DNA from 4 places in the Roseovarius sp. MMSF_3298 genome. Region 2 is predicted to be linked to each of the others. Evidence: riboswitches for the same ligand, from Rfam matches in the RefSeq annotation. Region 2 holds a riboswitch; each other region holds the start of a gene.

Region 1 (4,206 bases), on a different contig from region 2:
TGCAAGGGGTCGGGGCGTGCATAAAGGAAAATGAACGTCTGTTCAATTCCCGTCCTGCGCGCTCAGTCGGCAGGCGCAAACGCCTCGACCGACAGGATGGTGGGCATGTGCCGCGCAATCTCGCGCCAGCTGTCGCCCTCGTCAAGGCTGGCAAAGACAGACCCCGAATTGGTCCCGAAATACAGCCCCGGCGCATCCAGCGTGTCCCCCGCCATGGCCTGCCGCAGCACGGTGAAAAAGCAGTTCTCCTGCGGCAACCCCTCGCGCAGCGCCGCCCACGTCTCGCCCCCGTCGCGCGACCGCCAGACCGCGCAGGCCGCATCGGGCGGATACCGCCCCGCCATGTCGCCATTCAGCGGCAGCGTCCAGATCGTGCGCGGGTCGCGCGGATGCACCCGGATCGGAAAGCCGAAGGTCGAGGGCAGGCCCGGCGTGATATCGTCCCACGACCGCCCGCCATCAGACGACCGCCAGACGCCGTGATGGTTCTGCTGATAAAGCAGGTCCGCATCGCCCGGCGCGCGCATGATGTTATGCACGCAATGCCCGGTCTCTCCGCCGCTCGGGGCGGCGGGATGGTCATGCGCGCCGCAGGCCTCGGTATTGGACAGCCGGTTGCGCCGCTCCCAGCTCGCCCCGCCATCCTCGGTGGCAAAGACCCCCGCGGCGGAAATCCCGATCCACTGCTTTTGAGGCGCGCCGGGGTCGAACACGATCGAGTGCAGGACAAGCCCCGCGGCCCCGGGGTTCCAGTCCTTCGCCGATGGATGCTCGGTCAGTGCATCGACCTGGCGCCATGTCCGACCGTGATCCGTGCTCTTCAGCAGGGTCGCGGGCTTCGTCCCGGCATACAGCGTCCCGTGTGCGAACCCCAGCGACCAGACCTGTTCAAAGGCGTCGTCGAACGGCAGCGGCGCGTCGGTCCAGCCGATCATCTCGGCAAAGCCCGGATCGTTCGCCGCCCAGTCGTCCATCTGCCCCCGCGTCAGGCGCTCCAGCGTCCAGGACCGGCCCCGATCCTCGGACCGCCACACGCCCGCCCCGTAAAACGCACCGCCACCCCCAGCCCAGATCGTGCCGCTGTGGGGATCGCCCGCCATGTGGTTGATGCACCAGCCGTCGCAATGCGGGCCGGTGACGTCCCAACAGTCGCGGCCCGCGTCTGCGGACAGGATAAAGGCACCCTTTGTGGTGCCGACAAGGAGGCTGACACTGGGGGAAGACATGGCAGAGGGCTCCGCTTGGTTTGGCGGAGCCTACCACGTCCCGCCGCGATTCCCGAGAGCGGGAACCGGCCGATCCCGATCCGTCAAAGACGGTCTTTTTCCCATCGGGCAAGAGGCCCCGGATCAGGTCCGGGGCAGGAAGCGGCCGATACGAAGGTCACGCCCATAACCCGGCGAAATGATGCGTCGGTCCATGCCCGGACCCGACATCCAGCGCCCCGGCCCCGGCAATCGCCCGCGCGACATAGGCCTTGGCCTCGGCCACCGCCTCGGGCAGAGGTTCTGCCCTCCCGATCCGGGCCGCCAGCGCAGCCGACAGGGTGCATCCCGTACCGTGGGTGTTCCGCGTCGCCACCCGCGTGCCCTCGAACCAATGCACACCGTCCGCATCGGCCAGCACGTCCGGGCTGTCCTCGCCCTCCAGGTGCCCACCCTTCAGCAGCACCGCGCCACAGCCCAGCGCCCGCAGCGACTGCGCCTGTTCTGCCATCGCTTCCCGCGTCGCCGCCTCGGCGCAGCCCAGCAACGCCGCCGCCTCCGGCAGGTTCGGCGTGATCACCGCCGCCTTCGGCACCAGCGCCTCGCGCAGCGCCACCACCGCGTCCTCGGCCAGGAGCGATGCGCCTCCCTTCGCCACCATCACCGGGTCCAGCACCACCGGCACGTCCGGCAAGGCGTCCGCCACCGCCCGGGCGATCTCTGCCGTGGCGATCATCCCGATCTTCACCGCGTCGATCCGCACGTCCTCGGCTACCACCCGGATCTGGTCGGCCACGAAGTCCGGCGGCACCAGATGCACGCCCTGCACGCCTTGGGTGTTCTGCGCCGTCAACGCCGTCAGCGCCGCCATCCCGTAGGCTCCGTTCGCCGAGATCGCCTTGAGATCGGCCTGCACGCCCGCACCGCCCGACGGGTCCGAGCCCGCGACCGACAGGATGTTGGCGATCCGGCCCTTGGCTGTGTTCCTTGTGTCGGGGGTCATCCGGCTCCTTTCGCGGCGTCGAAAGGCTGGGTCCGACCGGCTCCGGTCGCGCCTTCCTCCGCCAGCATGATCTGGGTCAGGTTCAAAGGGTGCATCTCAGCCCGAAGGCGCCCCTGGCTTGTGCCGAACGATAGGCGCAGTGGCCCGCCTGTCAACCGCAACCGCGCCGGCGCAACGCACGCTCCGTTGATCCGGCCACCTGCAAAAAACCGCACCGTCGCAATACCACTTGAATACCGACGTGATACCGACGTTCGGATTCGCCTTCTCGGGTCCCGTTAACCTTTCGATTCGCTTCAGGGGGTTGGAAGCCTTCGCCACAGGGGCTATCTTGCTCTCTTGCACCGCCCGGAAGGCAGAAATCGACATGGTCAAGCCCAAGATCAATCCAAACTACAAGGTCGTCGCCGAGAACCGCAAGGCGCGGCACGACTATGCCATCGAGGACGATCTGGAATGCGGCATGGTGCTCGCAGGGTCCGAGGTCAAATCCCTACGCCAGAAGACCTCCAACATCGCTGAAAGCTATGCCGCGGTCGAGGATGGCGAGCTGTGGCTGGTCAACAGCTACATCGCACCCTACGAACAGGCCGTGCCTTTCGGCCACGAGGACCGGCGCCGCCGCAAGCTCTTGGTTTCGCGCAAGGAAATGGCGCGTCTGTGGAACGAGACCCAGCGCAAGGGCATGACCCTCGTGCCGTTGGTGATGTACTTCAACGACCGCGGCATCGCCAAGATCAAGATCGGCATCGCCAAGGGCAAGAAGAACACCGACAAGCGCCAGACCGAGGCCAAGCGCGACTGGAACCGCCAGAAGCAGCGGCTTTTGCGCCACGGTATGTAGGCGTCTCGGATTACACCCTCTGCGGGTGCCGCCGCTTTTGCTATATTCTCCCTCGTTCCGGGCGCACAGCGCGGGATAGCACGGGGGAGCGGGAAGCATGGACTTACTGATCAGCCTCATTGCCGGCGCCATCGGCGGCAACATCGCCGGCGGCCTCGTGCCCCGCCTGAACGTGGGCGTTCTGATCAATTCTGGTGCCGGTGTTCTCGGCGGCGCTCTTGGCAGCCACGCCCTTGGTTTGCTGGGCTTTGGCGGCCTTGCGCAAACCGCGCCCGACAGCGTGGCGCTCGACCCCACGGCACTGACGACGCAACTGGCCGCGGGCGCACTTGGCGGCGGCGCATGCCTTCTGGCCGCTGGCCTGCTGCGCAATCTGTTGACCCGCTGACCCAGGGAACAGCACACCCCGTCCGCTTGCACTGTCCCGCGTCCCGCGCTACGTCAATGGCAATGGTTTCAGGGGGCTGTCATGGCAAACGACGATCCGAAAACACTGGTATCCACCGATTGGCTGGCGGCGCATCTCAATGATCCTGACCTGCGGGTCCTTGACGCAACCTACTTCCTGCCGGGCATCGACCGCGATGCAAAGGCGGAATACGATCAGGCGCACATCCCCGGCGCCCGGTTCTTCGATATCGACGATATTTCCGACCATCGTTCCGACCTGCCGCACATGGCGCCTCCAGTGGAAAAGTTCATGTCGCGCATGCGCCAGATGGGCGTGGGCGACGGTCACCAGGTGGTGGTCTACGACACCCATGGCCTCTTCTCGGCGGCCCGCGTGTGGTGGCTATTCCGCCTGATGGGACAATACGACGTGGCCGTCCTGGATGGTGGCCTGCCCAAGTGGCTGGCCGAGGGCCGCCCGACCGAGGACCTGCCCCCGATGATCCGGGACCGGCACATGACCGTCCGGCGCGAAGCGCACCGGGTCAAGGATGTCACACAGGTCGCTTCCGCCTCCAAGCTGGGCGACTACACCATCCTCGACGCCCGTGCGCCCGGCCGGTTCCGGGGTGACGAGCCTGAGCCGCGCGAAGGGCTGCGGGCCGGGCACATCCCCAACTCCCGCAACGTCCCCTACAGCACTTTGCTCAACGACGACGGCACGATGAAATCCCCCGACGACCTGCGCACCATCTTCGATGCCG
Region 2 (4,206 bases):
CCTGACCCTAAAATATCTGAAGGCTGACAACCAGCAGAACGGTCGGCCACCTCACAGCAGGAACCGGACCAAAAGCCACGCGCCGACCGCATAGGGCAGCATCGCAAACAGGAACACCACGCCGTCGCGGGTCAGCATCGCCATCACCAGCAGGCAAACGCCCGTGGCCGCGATCGATCCCGAGAACGGAATGAACTCAAGAAACGGCATTGCCATCCCGCTCAGCAGGCAGATCCCCTGCGGCACCCAAAGCAGCGGGCGGTGAAACAGGAATGACAGGCGTTGGCCAGTATGGCGCTCGACCCACTCCATCATCGGTGTGATCCGCGCCATCGCATGGTCAAGCTTGTTGCCGTCTATGGTCTTACGCTTCAACCGGTCCGGCAGATAAAATTCCTTCATCCCCAGGATCAACTCGGCAGAGAAAAGCGCGATCAGCACGCCGCACACCATCGACACACCCGGTATCCCTGAAAGCGGCGTCGCCGCGATAAGCGCCGGCACGAAGATCAGGGGCAGCACCCCGGCCTGACCTGCGGCCTCCAAGATCCTGCCGACCGACACCTCGGGCTGGTCAGCCACCGAGCGAATTCGGGAAATCACGTCGGTCAAAGGATGGAATGTCTGTGACTCGGCCGGGCGCCTCATGTCGCGCGCATTCCCGACGGGTCTTGCCCGCTGACGAATCTGCCGACCGCACCACCGGGTCCGGGGCACGGTCCCGGTTCAGGAAGTCTCGCGTATTGTCTGTGATGCATCTTCGACCTTCTTGTATCGCAGATACAACGTCGATGCCTTGGATAGGTTCCCGCGAATGGCTGCCCATCCGTCGTTTTCTGCCCAGCACCCCGGCCCGCGTGACGGCTTGTGCCCAGCGCTCAGAGTCTCCGATTGATCAAGACGCTCAACGCCAGACAAACCGGCAATCGTAAAGCACGCCGAACACGCCACGCTTGCATACCCGCACGCGCTCGCCATTGCGCTCGGGCTCTGGCTTCGGCTGGCTTTGCAGATATGCCTGGTACTCGGTCTCGCTTTGCTCGCGCAGGGCGGTGATTTGCAGGTCGTCGAGATATCCGCTGGCCGGAAAGCCCTGTTCCGTCTGCCACGCAGAGATAGCCGTGCGGGTGTTCGGGCCGAACACGCCGTCAGCCCCGCCCGGATCATGCGCGACCAGACGCAACCGGTTCTGGATTTCTTGCCGTTCGCTGCGCGACAGCTCCAGCGCGGCCTCTTTCTCTTCGGTGGCGAGTGCCGAGGGAGCCACCCGCGCCGTCCCAAGGTCCTCCGGCTCCGTCGCAAGCGGTTCAGACGCCACGATGGTGATCTCGCCCACCGTCGTGGTCGAAAACGTGGCCTCATAGGTGGTTTCGGTCCCGCTTACCGAATAGGGCGCGCACTCTTCCAGAGCCACGGCGGCATCCAGAAACAGCCGCCGCTGGACTGCCGACTGCGCCTCGTCGCCCACATGCCGGGGTATTCCCACCAGCAGCCCCGCGCTGTCCAGAACGAAGCTTATGGTAACGTCTTCGTCGCTCTGGGTCTCCGAAGTGGCTTGGAAGCAGGCGGCGATCTGCTCCCGAAGCGGCGGTGCCGCCTCGGGCATGTCGTTCCCCGGCGAGGCGTCGGTCTGGGCGGAGTCTGCCTGGGGCGTCACCGGCTCTGGCAATACATCTCTCGGCGGCACTTGGGCCGTTGGTTCACGGTCCTCGCCATCCGCCGCACCGGCGGCGGGGTCGGCGCGATCCGCATCGGAGCCTGTCACGCCGCTCCCGTCACTCCCTTGCCCGTCCACCACCGGCTCATCCAGCGGCGTGGTGGTCGTCGCTGGCGGCTCCGGCAGCGGCTCGGTGCCTTGCGTCTGTCCCGTCGCGCTGCCTGCCGAAAACAGCAGCACCGCGCAGACCGAAATCACGGCCCGGCCTCGACAATTCAATGTACCGCGTGCGCCTTTCACGACATCATCCTCCATGAAACCTTTCGCAGAATAAGGCGTGCGACCGACAAAAGGTCAAGGCGGGGCGCGAAAATCAGCCAACCCGGCGGCGGCACAGTGCCACCTGCCAATGCCAACGCATCAGGCCCACCGCCTGCCGGACCTCGCCAGTTTCGGCATCACCCGTTGCAGCAGCCGCACAGCTGATCTATCAATGGGCCAACACGACGCCCCAAGCAGCACCATATGCGGGGGCCATGAATTCATCCGTCGGGGGGCCCAACAGGGCTGAGAGGTGCGCGCACCGACCCGTCGAACCTGATCCGGGCAATACCGGCGTAGGGAACGGGTAGAGGGTGCAACCAAGGCACAGGCTCATTCTTACGTTGGTACGCCCCAAGACATGGAGACGCACCAGTGAATCGGCTTTCGAAAACACCCAGCCTTTCGGGGTCCGCATGACCGCGGTGACCGTCATAGGGGCCGGTGTCGCCGGTCTCTGCGTGGCCCGCACGCTTCTCGATCGCGGCGCCGAGGTGACGCTGATAGATCGCCACGCCACACCCGGCTCGCATGCCTGCTCATGGTGGGCCGGCGGCATGCTCGCCCCCAACTGTGAAGGCGAAAGCGCCGAGGAGCCGGTCGTGCGCCTTGGGGCCGAGGCCGCCGATTGGTGGGCCGCGCAGACAGATTGCGTCCAGCGGCGCGGCTCTCTCGTGGTCTCGCCCGGGCGCGACCGCGCCGACCTTGCGCGCTTTGCCCGCCTGACGACCGGCCACCGCCCCCTTACCGGCCCCCAGATCACCGAGCTGGAACCCGACCTCGGCACCCGCTTCACACGCGGGCTTCATTTCGAGAATGAGGCGCATCTTGCCCCCCGCGCGGCACTGGACGCGCTTCGCGACAGTCTGATCGCCGACGGTGCCACCTTCCGGCAACAAGAAGCCGATCCCGACGCCCTTGCGACACAGGGCCTGACGGTTGACTGCCGCGGCTTTGCCGCGCGCGACGCCCTGCCCGATCTGCGCGGCGTGAAGGGCGAGATGCTGATCCTCTCCTGCCCCGACGTGACCCTGTCGCGTCCGATCCGCGTACTGCACCCCCGCGTGCCGATCTACATCGTGCCGCGCGGCGACGGGATGTTCATGCTGGGTGCCACGATGGTTGAGGGCCGCGCCGGGCGCCACGTCACCGCCCGCGCCATGCTGGAACTGCTCAGCACGGCCTACGCGCTAAACCCGGCCTTCGGCGAGGCCGAAGTGGTCGAGATCGGCGTCGACAGCCGCCCGGCCTTTCCCGACAACCTGCCCCGCATCCGCCGCGACGGCAACCTGATCCGCGCCAACGGGCTTTACCGCCACGGCTTCCTGCTGGCGCCCGCCCTCGCGCGCATGGTCGCGGACCTGATCCTTCACGACAAGACACCGGAGGTTTCCGATGAGATTGCAGCTTAACGGCACATCCGTGGACGCCGAGGTCGCCACCTTGGCCGACCTTCTTACGGCCCGGGGCTACGGCGAGGCCAAGGTGGCGACAGCCGTCAACGGCACGTTCGTGCCCGCGCCTTTGCGCGCCGACCACGCGCTTGCCGAGGGCGACAGCATCGAAGTGCTGGCCCCCATGCAGGGCGGCTGAGCCATGCGCAACTTTTACGGCACCACGCTTGCCAACGGCTTCATGCTGGGCACCGCGCAATACCCCTCACCCGCCATCCTGGCCGAGGCGTTCCGGCGCAGCGGTGCCAGCGTCGCCACCGTGTCCCTGCGCCGCGAAAGCGGGCAGGACCGCGCAGGCCAGGATTTCTGGAACCTGATCCGCGATCTCGGCGTGCATATCCTGCCCAACACCGCTGGCTGCCACAGCGTCAAGGAAGCCGTGACCACCGCACACATGGCGCGCGAGGTGTTCGACACGCCCTGGATCAAGCTGGAGGTCATCGGCGAGGAAGACACCCTGCAACCCGATGTGTTCGGCCTGGTCGAGGCCGCGCGCATCCTGACCGAGGACGGCTTCCAGGTTTTTCCCTACACCACCGAGGATCTCGTCGTGGCGGACCGCCTGCTCGACGCCGGTTGCGAAGTGCTGATGCCCTGGGGCTCGCCCATCGGCTCGGGTCTGGGCCTGAACAACATCTTCGGCCTGCGCGCGCTGCGGGCGCATTTCCCCGACGTGCCGCTGGTGATCGACGCAGGTCTGGGTCTGCCCTCGCAGGCAACGACCGCGATGGAGCTGGGCTATGACGCCATCCTCCTCAACACCGCCGTGGCCAA
Region 3 (4,206 bases), on a different contig from region 2:
TCATCCACCGGCACGTACAAATCCCCGCCTTCGCGGAACTTGGCGGCCATCTTTTCCATCCCTTCCTTCTGCGCCTCGGCGCGGATGTCGTGGCTGATCCGCATCGAGCAGAATTTCGGCCCGCACATCGAACAGAAATGCGCCACCTTGTGCGCTTCCTTGGGCAAGGTCTGGTCGTGGAACTCCCGCGCGGTTTCCGGGTCCAGCGACAGGTTGAACTGATCTTCCCAGCGGAACTCGAACCGCGCGCGGCTCAGCGCATCGTCGCGCCGCTGCGCGCCGGGCAGGCCCTTGGCCAGGTCGGCGGCATGGGCCGCGATCTTGTAGGTGATCACCCCTGTTTTCACGTCGTCCCGGTCGGGCAGGCCCAGGTGCTCCTTGGGCGTCACGTAGCACAGCATCGCGCAGCCGAACCACCCGATCATCGCCGCCCCGATCCCGCTGGTGATATGGTCATACCCCGGCGCGATATCCGTGGTCAGCGGTCCAAGCGTATAGAACGGCGCCTCGTGGCAGCACTCCAATTGCTTGTCCATGTTCTCCTTGATCTTGTGCATGGCCACGTGGCCCGGCCCCTCGATCATCACCTGGCAATCCTTGGCCCAGGCGATCTTGGTCAGTTCCCCCAGCGTCTCCAGCTCGGCGAACTGCGCCGCGTCATTGGCATCCGCGATGGACCCGGGCCGCAGCCCGTCACCAAGGCTGAACGACACGTCATAGGCCCGGCAAATGTCGCAGATCTCCTCGAAATGCTCATACAGGAACGACTCGCGGTGATGATGCAGGCACCACTTGGCCATGATCGACCCGCCGCGCGACACGATGCCTGTCACCCGGTCCACCGTCATCGGCACCATGTGCAGGCGCACGCCGGCGTGGATGGTGAAATAATCCACGCCCTGTTCCGCCTGTTCGATCAATGTGTCGCGGAACACCTCCCAGGTCAGGTCCTCGGCGATGCCGTTCACCTTCTCCAGCGCCTGGTAAATCGGCACGGTCCCGATCGGCACGGGGGAATTGCGGATGATCCATTCGCGCGTGTTGTGGATGTTGCGCCCCGTGGAAAGGTCCATGACCGTGTCCGCGCCCCAGCGGATCGCCCAGACCAGCTTGTCCACTTCCTCTTCCATCGAGGAGGTCACGGCGGAGGTGCCCATGTTGGCGTTGATCTTCACCAGGAAATTGCGCCCGATGATCATCGGCTCGGATTCGGGGTGGTTGATGTTGGCCGGGATGATCGCCCGGCCCGCCGCCACCTCGTCGCGCACGAATTCCGGCGTCACGTAGTCGGGAATATTGGCGCCCCAGTCATTGCCGTCGCGCGCCTCGGCCACGGCCTCGCGCATCTGGTTCTCGCGAATAGCGATGAACTCCATCTCCGGCGTCACCACGCCCGCCCGCGCATAGGCCAGCTGCGTGACCGCCTTGCCATCTTTCGCCCGCATCGGTGCGGCGATATTGGGAAATTCCGGCGTCAGGCGGTCGCCTTCGACGAAACCGTTATCCTCGGGCTTTACATGACGGCCCTCGTATTCCTCGACATCGCCGCGCGCCTCGATCCACTCGCGGCGCAGGCGGGGCAGGCCCTCGCGGATATCGGTCAACACGTTCGGGTCGGTATAGGCTCCTGAACTGTCATAGACGGGCAGGGGCTCTTCGCCGGACGTGGGATGCACGGAAATCTCGCGCATCGGCACGCGGATATCGGGGTGTTGCGTGCCTTTCACGTAGATCTTGCGTGACGCGGGCAGCTCGCCCGTGGTGATCTTGGGATTGGGTACGTTCATTTTGGCGCTCCTCAAGCGGTTACTCGAAAAGACACCAGATGAGGCGTGGCTTGAGGGAAACGCGGGGGCGATGCGCCCCGTCTTCGGAAAACAGTGCCCGGACGTCCGGGAATGCGATCCTAGCTTCCTACGCCAGTGTCAACTGGGTCAGGTTCAAAGGGTCGCGTCACCGGGCATATGCCCTGTCAGCCTCTCAGTCCCCTGGGCGGGACCCCCCTGCGTAAGCGCAGGCTAGCGAAGCGCCGCCGTCATTTCAACGGCCAATCGGGAAAAGTCTCGGGCGGTGCGGATCAGACCGGCACATCGTCGTAATTGCGCCGGGTCGTCGGGGCGGTGTCCTTGATATCCACCTTCATCGCAACGCCCATCATCTCCATCATCCGCCGCGTTTCTTCGGTATAGTCCGTGAACGCCTTCTTCATGAAATCGCTTTGAACCTGCATCAGCTCCTGCGGCGTCTTGCAGGCCAGCATCGCGCGTTGCGCCTCCAGATCCTTCTCCAGCCGTTCGGACATGAAGCGCATGCTTTCCTGAACCATGTCGAACCATGCTGTCATCGCCACCGGGCTGAACGCCGCCATCGCGGCCACCATGCCGGCATTGGCCTGGTAAGTCGTGTCCGGGGTTTCGGTTGTTTTCTTCGTAGATCTGGCCATCTGCGCCACTCCTTACGAGCTTCGGCAAAGCCCGCGGCGGGGCGGTCTTTGCGGGAACGTCTTCCGATCTGGCACAACACACCGAAACACGCGCCTTGCGCCATTCGGGACGGTAATAATTATATGACGTGGCTCATCCGAGGTACAGCGCAACCGGCCTGCTGTCCCTCGCGCCGTTGTCGCACCCCCGTGCGCCTCAGCCCTTGCGCACCCGGTAAAGCGTCACCACCCCGTCCTCGACCGTCTCGATCAGTTCGTGCCCCGCCTCGGCACAGAAATGCGGCACGTCGATCACCGCCGCCGGGTCATCCGCCCGCAGCACGATCACATCACCACTGGCCAGCGGCTTCATCCGTTTGCGCAGCTTCAGCACGGGCAGGGGGCACAAGAGCCCCACGGCGTCGATGGTCTCAGGTTCGCTCATGCGACCGGAGGTAGTCCAACCGTTACAGCCTGTCCACCGAGATGTGACCGCGCTGTGACGCCGCGCCGCGTGACGCCCTCCGCGTTTTGCACTAGACGAAAGGCATGTTCGGAATCGATCTCATAGACGCCACCCTGATCCCCGCCATGGCCATCGCGCTCGTGGCCGGCGTTTTCTCGTTTCTCAGCCCCTGCGTGCTGCCCATAGTGCCGCCCTACCTGGCCTACATGAGCGGCGTCACCGTGACCGACCTCCAGTCCGAGCGCCGCACGCGCAATAAGGCGATCCTGCCCGCGCTTTTCTTCGTGCTGGGCCTGTCGACCGTTTTCCTGTTCCTCGGTTTTGCGGCCTCGACCTTTGGCCGCGCCTTTCTGCAATACCAGGATTACTTCAACACCGCCGCCGGCCTCATCGTCATGATCTTCGGCCTGCATTTCCTCGGCATCTTCCGCATCGGCATCATGGACCGCGAGGCGCGCCTCGACGTGGGCGACAAGGGCGGCACCACGTTCGGGGCCTATATCCTCGGCCTCGCCTTCGCCTTCGGCTGGACGCCCTGCATCGGGCCGCAGCTGGGCGCGATCCTGTCTCTGGCGGCGTCCGAAGCCTCCGTCACGCGCGGGACGCTGCTGCTCGCGGTCTATGCCGCGGGGCTCGGCATCCCCTTCCTTCTGGTCGCCGCGTTCCTGCCGCGCCTGACCGGGCTGATGAACTGGATGAAACGCCACATGGACCAGATCGAGCGGATCATGGGCCTGCTCCTCTGGACCATCGGCCTGCTGATGCTGACGGGTGGCTTCGCCGCCTTCTCCTACTGGCTGCTCGAGATGTTCCCGGCCCTCGCGCTGGTCGGCTAAAGTCTTACTCTCGCCCCAATAATGGGCTACGCTCTTGCAAAGAAGAGGCCAAGACAGGTCTGGCATGAGCAGCCCCACCCACGCCCCCGTCACCCGTCGCCGGGTGTTCTACATTCCGGGATACGATCCCATTCATCCCCGCCGCTACCGCGAGCTCTACCGCAAGGAGGGCGCGGAGCAGGCGGGCCTCTCGGGCTATGACCTCGCCCTGTCGGCCCGCAAAACTCAAGGCCGCTACGGCTGGCAGGTAGACGCGACCATAGAGGGCCAGGCAGTCCATACCGAGTTCGACGTGCTGGTCTGGTCCGACATCGTCCGCGACAGCATGGAGCGCGGCATCGCCGGCACCTACCTGCAACTCATCCGCACCGCCTGGACCTATATCGCCTCGGGCGCGCTGTTCCGCCTGATGCGCCTGCGCAAGGGGCCGGTCATTGCCGCGCTCTACCCGGTGGGCTTCCTGGTCGTGCAACTGGTGCTGG
Region 4 (4,206 bases), on a different contig from region 2:
GTCCACGCCGTCCAGATCGACGATCTCGCCATACTCGGCGGTCTTGACCTCGGCCTCCAGCTTCAGCTGCTTGACCGCATCCGTGACCCAGCCCGCACCAAAGCTTTCCCAGGCCAGCATCTCGACCTTGCGTTCGCCCAGAAGGCTCCACATCGCCATCTCGACCGCGCCTGTGTCTGACGCCGGGACGATGCCGACCTTGTAATCGTCGGGAATCCCCAGCACTTCGCGCGTGCCGTCAATCGCGGCCTTCAGCTTGGCCTTGCCCACGGCGGCGCGGTGCGACCGGCCCAGCGGGGCATCGGCAAGCTTGCTCAGGTCGAAAACGGGGGGTTTGGCACAGGGGCCGGAGGAAAAACGCGGATTCGCCGGAACGGCGACAGGTTTCGTGTCCGGCCGCGTGCCGGGTGTCTCAATAGCCATTGCTGCTATCCTTCCAGATAAGCGCCCCTCGTTGGGGAGGGGTGTCCCACCTTTTGGATTACGCTGGCCGCACCGGCCCCGCAAGAGGGAAAATCGCCAAGGCGCGGCGGTTTGCGGTCCGAAAGCGACCCCGGCGGCTATCATCGGAAACTTCGTCAAGAGAGGCTTTCATACTGCGCGAGTGACCCACGAATTGCGCTTAATGGTTGAATCGCACCGCAGCCTGCTTACTACAATGAAGCTAAATGGGCATCAAAACATCGGCTGAATGAGGACGCCACAGTGGAGATCATTCTGGGGCAATTGATAACCTTCGTGCAGAAACGCGCCGGGACCAGTTTGTCGTCGAGAATCCTTGTATGGACCGTGATCGGGCTATCGTTGATCCTCTGCGGGTTGGCAACGTATATGGCGATACACAACAATATGGCCGCTTACTAGGGCGTTACTTCGCAAGCGGTCCACTGCCCAACGAATCCGTCGACATACGCTGACGACACTCGACCAACGCAGTAGAGATCGCGATGGAGTCGCGCGGCCCCCACCTAGAACCCCGCACCAACCTGCGCTATGCCGCATCCCAAGCGCAAAGCGGAGACGCCCCATGTTCACCACAACCCTCATCGCCCCTCCGGGCACGCTCGACCCGGCACTGGTCGAAAACTTGCGCAACGCCTGGGGCGGGTTCGACGCCCGCTGGCTCGCGCCCGACGAGGCGGCGGAGTTCGACATGGCCGCGCTCCCCGACAACCAGTGGGAGGTCTGGGACAACCTGCAAACCCTGCGCACCGACCTTGTCGTCCAACCGTCGGAAAACCGCCGCAAGCGCATGCTTTTGGCCGACATGGACAGCACCATGATCTGCCAGGAATGCATCGACGAACTCGCCGACGAGGCCGGCGTCGGCGCTCATGTGAAAGACATCACCGCCCGCGCCATGAACGGCGAGCTCGACTTCGAAGGCGCCCTTCTGGAACGCGTCGCACTGCTCAAAGACCTCCCCGAAGACGTCATTACCGAGGTCCTCGACACCCGCATCACCCTCATGCCCGGCGGCGCCACCCTGCTGGCCACGATGAAGGCCCACGGGGCCTATACCGCCCTCGTCTCGGGCGGCTTCACCGCCTTCACCTCGCATATCGCCACGCTTCTCGGCTTCGACGAGAACCGCGCCAACACGCTGCTTGTCGAGAACGGCAAGCTCACCGGCGACGTCGCCCGCCCCATCCTCGGGCGCGAGGCCAAGGTGCAGGCGCTCGCCGATATCACCACCCGCCTCAACATCTCGGACATCGACGTGCTGGCGGTGGGCGACGGGGCCAACGACCTCGGCATGCTCGCCCGCGCCGGCAGCGGCGTCGCGCTCCACGCCAAGCCCTCCGTCGCCGCCGAATGCGATCTGCGCATCAACCACGGCGACCTCACCGCGCTGCTCTACCTGCAAGGCTACGACCGCAACGATTTCCAGATCCTGTAGAGTGGGCAAAAGCCCACGCGCACGTCTCGGCGACGAAACCTGGCGCACCCCGTCCCGGGCTCGCCCCGGGACCTCGCCGCCTCTCACCAGTCGCTGACCTGTTCCTCATCCGCCGCATCCCCGCGCGGCGCGTTTACCCGGCCCTCCACTTCACCGGCACCGTTGCCATACCACCCGAATACCGACGCGATACCGACGTCATTTCGGGCCTTCCGGCAGCATTAACCTTCCGATTCGCCAATTCACCTTGTCCCTTCCCCGGCTTGCCCCTACGTTCCTGTTGAAACCTCGGGGTGTCGACCGGCCCAGACACGGCGACTGAGATGCACATAGCAAACCCGTTGAACCTGAACCGGCTGACACCGGCGGAGGGAAGGTCATGCACCCGCATCGCGCCGCCCCTTCTGCCGAAAGGGAGGATGCCATGAAACGCCTTGTTTTCACTGCGGGATGTCTGCTCACCGCCACGTCCGCGATGGCGCAGGACTCAAGCGGGACGCCCGAACTGACCGTCTACACTTATGACAGCTTCGTCGCCGACTGGGGCCCCGGCCCGCAGATCGAAGAGGCGTTCGAGGCCAACTGCAACTGCGACCTCAACCTCGTCGGCGTCGAGGACGGCGCGGCCCTTCTCGCCCGCGTCCGGCTGGAGGGACAGAATACCGATGCCGACATCGTCCTCGGCCTCGACACAAACCTGATCGCCGCGGCCAAGGACACCGGCCTTTTCGCCGAGCACGGCCAGTCCCCGGACCTCGATCTGCCGATCACCTGGGACGACCCGGTTTTCCTGCCCTACGACTGGGGCTATTTCGCCTTCGTCCACGACAAGGACATGGACGCGCCCAGCAATTTCAAGGCTCTGGCCGACAGCGACACCTCCATCGTCATCCAGGATCCGCGCTCTTCCACCCCCGGTCTCGGTCTGCTGATGTGGGTCAAGACCGCCCATGGCGACGAGGCCCCGCAAATCTGGGAGGGGCTTTCGGACAACATCGTCACCGTCACCAAGGGCTGGACCGAAGCCTACGGGCTCTTTCTCGAAGGCGAGGCCGACATGGTGCTCTCCTACACCACATCGCCCGCATACCACCTGATCGCCGAAGAGGACGACAGCAAGACCGCCGCCGCCTTCGACGAGGGCCATTACATGCAGGTGGAAGTGGCCGGAAAACTGGCCTCCACCGACCAACCCGAACTGGCCGACCAGTTCCTCGCGTTCATGCTGACCCAGGACTTCCAGTCCGTTATCCCGACGACCAACTGGATGTACCCCGCCAAGGAGCTCGAGGACGGCCTGCCCCAAGGATTCGACACCCTGATCCAACCAGAGAAATCCCTGCTTCTCAGCGCCGAAGAAGCCGCCGCCACCCGCGATGCCGCGCTCGATGAATGGCTGAACGCGCTCAGCCGCTAAGCGCCAGACCGGGATGGAGCGCCGCCGCCCTCGTGGCGGCGCTCATCTTCGGGGCGCTGCTGGCCGTCGCCCTGCGCGCCGAAACCGGGCGCGGCTTCAACGCCGCCGACTGGGCCGCCCTGCGCTTCACGCTGGTACAGGCCACCCTCTCGGCCTTGTTTTCCGTGCTGCTGGCCATCCCCGTCGCCCGCGCCCTCGCCCGCCGCCGGTTCCGGGGCCGCAGCCTGCTGATCGCCCTTCTGGGCGCGCCGTTCATCCTGCCGGTGATCGTCGCCGTTCTGGGCCTGATCGAGGTCTTCGGCCGTGGCGGCTGGGTCAGCGCGGCCCTGGGCACGCTCGGCCTGCCCCCGGTGCAGATCTACGGGTTGCACGGCGTCGTCCTCGCCCACGTGTTCTTCAACCTGCCCTTGGCCACCCGCCTTCTCCTGCAGGGCTGGCAGGAAATTCCCGCCGAGCGTTTCCGTCTCGCCGCCCTCCTGGGCATCGACGGCTGGTCGATGTTCCGGGTGATCGAACTGCCCATGCTCCTGCGCCTTGTCCCCGGCGCCTTCACCGTGATCTTCGCCATCTGTCTCACCAGCTTTGCCGTCGCGCTCACCCTCGGCGGCGGGCCGCGGGCCACCACGATAGAACTCGCCATTTACCAGGCGTTCAGGTTTGACTTCGATCTTGGGCGGGCCGCGCTCCTGTCCGCCGTGCAGCTTGGCCTGACGGTTTTCGCCGGTGGCATCGCCCTCTGGCTGGCGCGCGGCGAAGGGTTCGGCTCCGGTCTCGACCGCGGCTTGCGCCGGTTCGACGGAAAAACGACCACCGCACGGTGCATTGACGCGCTGTTCATAGGTGTCGCGGCAGTCTTCCTGCTCGTGCCGCTCATGGCCATCGCTCTGTC

The links. Region 2 has a riboswitch for thiamine pyrophosphate ahead of RBB18_RS13065 (FAD-dependent oxidoreductase). Riboswitches for the same ligand answer to the same signal wherever they lie in the genome.
Region 1: it holds a riboswitch for thiamine pyrophosphate, as region 2 does, so the genes downstream of both, thiD (bifunctional hydroxymethylpyrimidine kinase/phosphomethylpyrimidine kinase) here and RBB18_RS13065 (FAD-dependent oxidoreductase) in region 2, are expected to answer to the same signal.
Region 3: it holds a riboswitch for thiamine pyrophosphate, as region 2 does, so the genes downstream of both, thiC (phosphomethylpyrimidine synthase ThiC) here and RBB18_RS13065 (FAD-dependent oxidoreductase) in region 2, are expected to answer to the same signal.
Region 4: it holds a riboswitch for thiamine pyrophosphate, as region 2 does, so the genes downstream of both, thiB (thiamine ABC transporter substrate binding subunit) here and RBB18_RS13065 (FAD-dependent oxidoreductase) in region 2, are expected to answer to the same signal.

The regions. Positions count from the first base shown of each region.
Region 1 covers NZ_JASHIN010000003.1:20,674-24,879, forward strand. The annotation lists gene RBB18_RS03835 (glycoside hydrolase) at 63-1,226, opposite strand; gene thiD (bifunctional hydroxymethylpyrimidine kinase/phosphomethylpyrimidine kinase) at 1,384-2,208, opposite strand; TPP riboswitch at 2,245-2,333, opposite strand; gene smpB (SsrA-binding protein SmpB) at 2,576-3,052, shown strand; gene RBB18_RS03850 (hypothetical protein) at 3,150-3,440, shown strand; gene sseA (3-mercaptopyruvate sulfurtransferase) at 3,522-4,206, shown strand, end outside.
Region 2 covers NZ_JASHIN010000013.1:67,663-71,868, reverse strand. The annotation lists gene RBB18_RS13075 (exopolysaccharide biosynthesis protein) at 52-648, opposite strand; gene RBB18_RS13070 (peptidoglycan-binding protein) at 905-1,957, opposite strand; TPP riboswitch at 2,198-2,298, shown strand; gene RBB18_RS13065 (FAD-dependent oxidoreductase) at 2,395-3,390, shown strand; gene thiS (sulfur carrier protein ThiS) at 3,374-3,571, shown strand; gene RBB18_RS13055 (thiazole synthase) at 3,575-4,206, shown strand, end outside.
Region 3 covers NZ_JASHIN010000002.1:328,078-332,283, forward strand. The annotation lists gene thiC (phosphomethylpyrimidine synthase ThiC) at 1-1,787, opposite strand, end outside; TPP riboswitch at 1,895-2,015, opposite strand; gene RBB18_RS03600 (phasin family protein) at 2,078-2,443, opposite strand; gene RBB18_RS03605 (sulfurtransferase TusA family protein) at 2,640-2,867, opposite strand; gene RBB18_RS03610 (cytochrome c biogenesis CcdA family protein) at 2,972-3,724, shown strand; gene RBB18_RS03615 (hypothetical protein) at 3,789-4,206, shown strand, end outside.
Region 4 covers NZ_JASHIN010000018.1:60,766-64,971, forward strand. The annotation lists gene RBB18_RS15835 (phosphoserine transaminase) at 1-423, opposite strand, end outside; gene serB (phosphoserine phosphatase SerB) at 1,028-1,900, shown strand; TPP riboswitch at 2,180-2,291, shown strand; gene thiB (thiamine ABC transporter substrate binding subunit) at 2,325-3,317, shown strand; gene RBB18_RS15850 (thiamine/thiamine pyrophosphate ABC transporter permease ThiP) at 3,293-4,206, shown strand, end outside.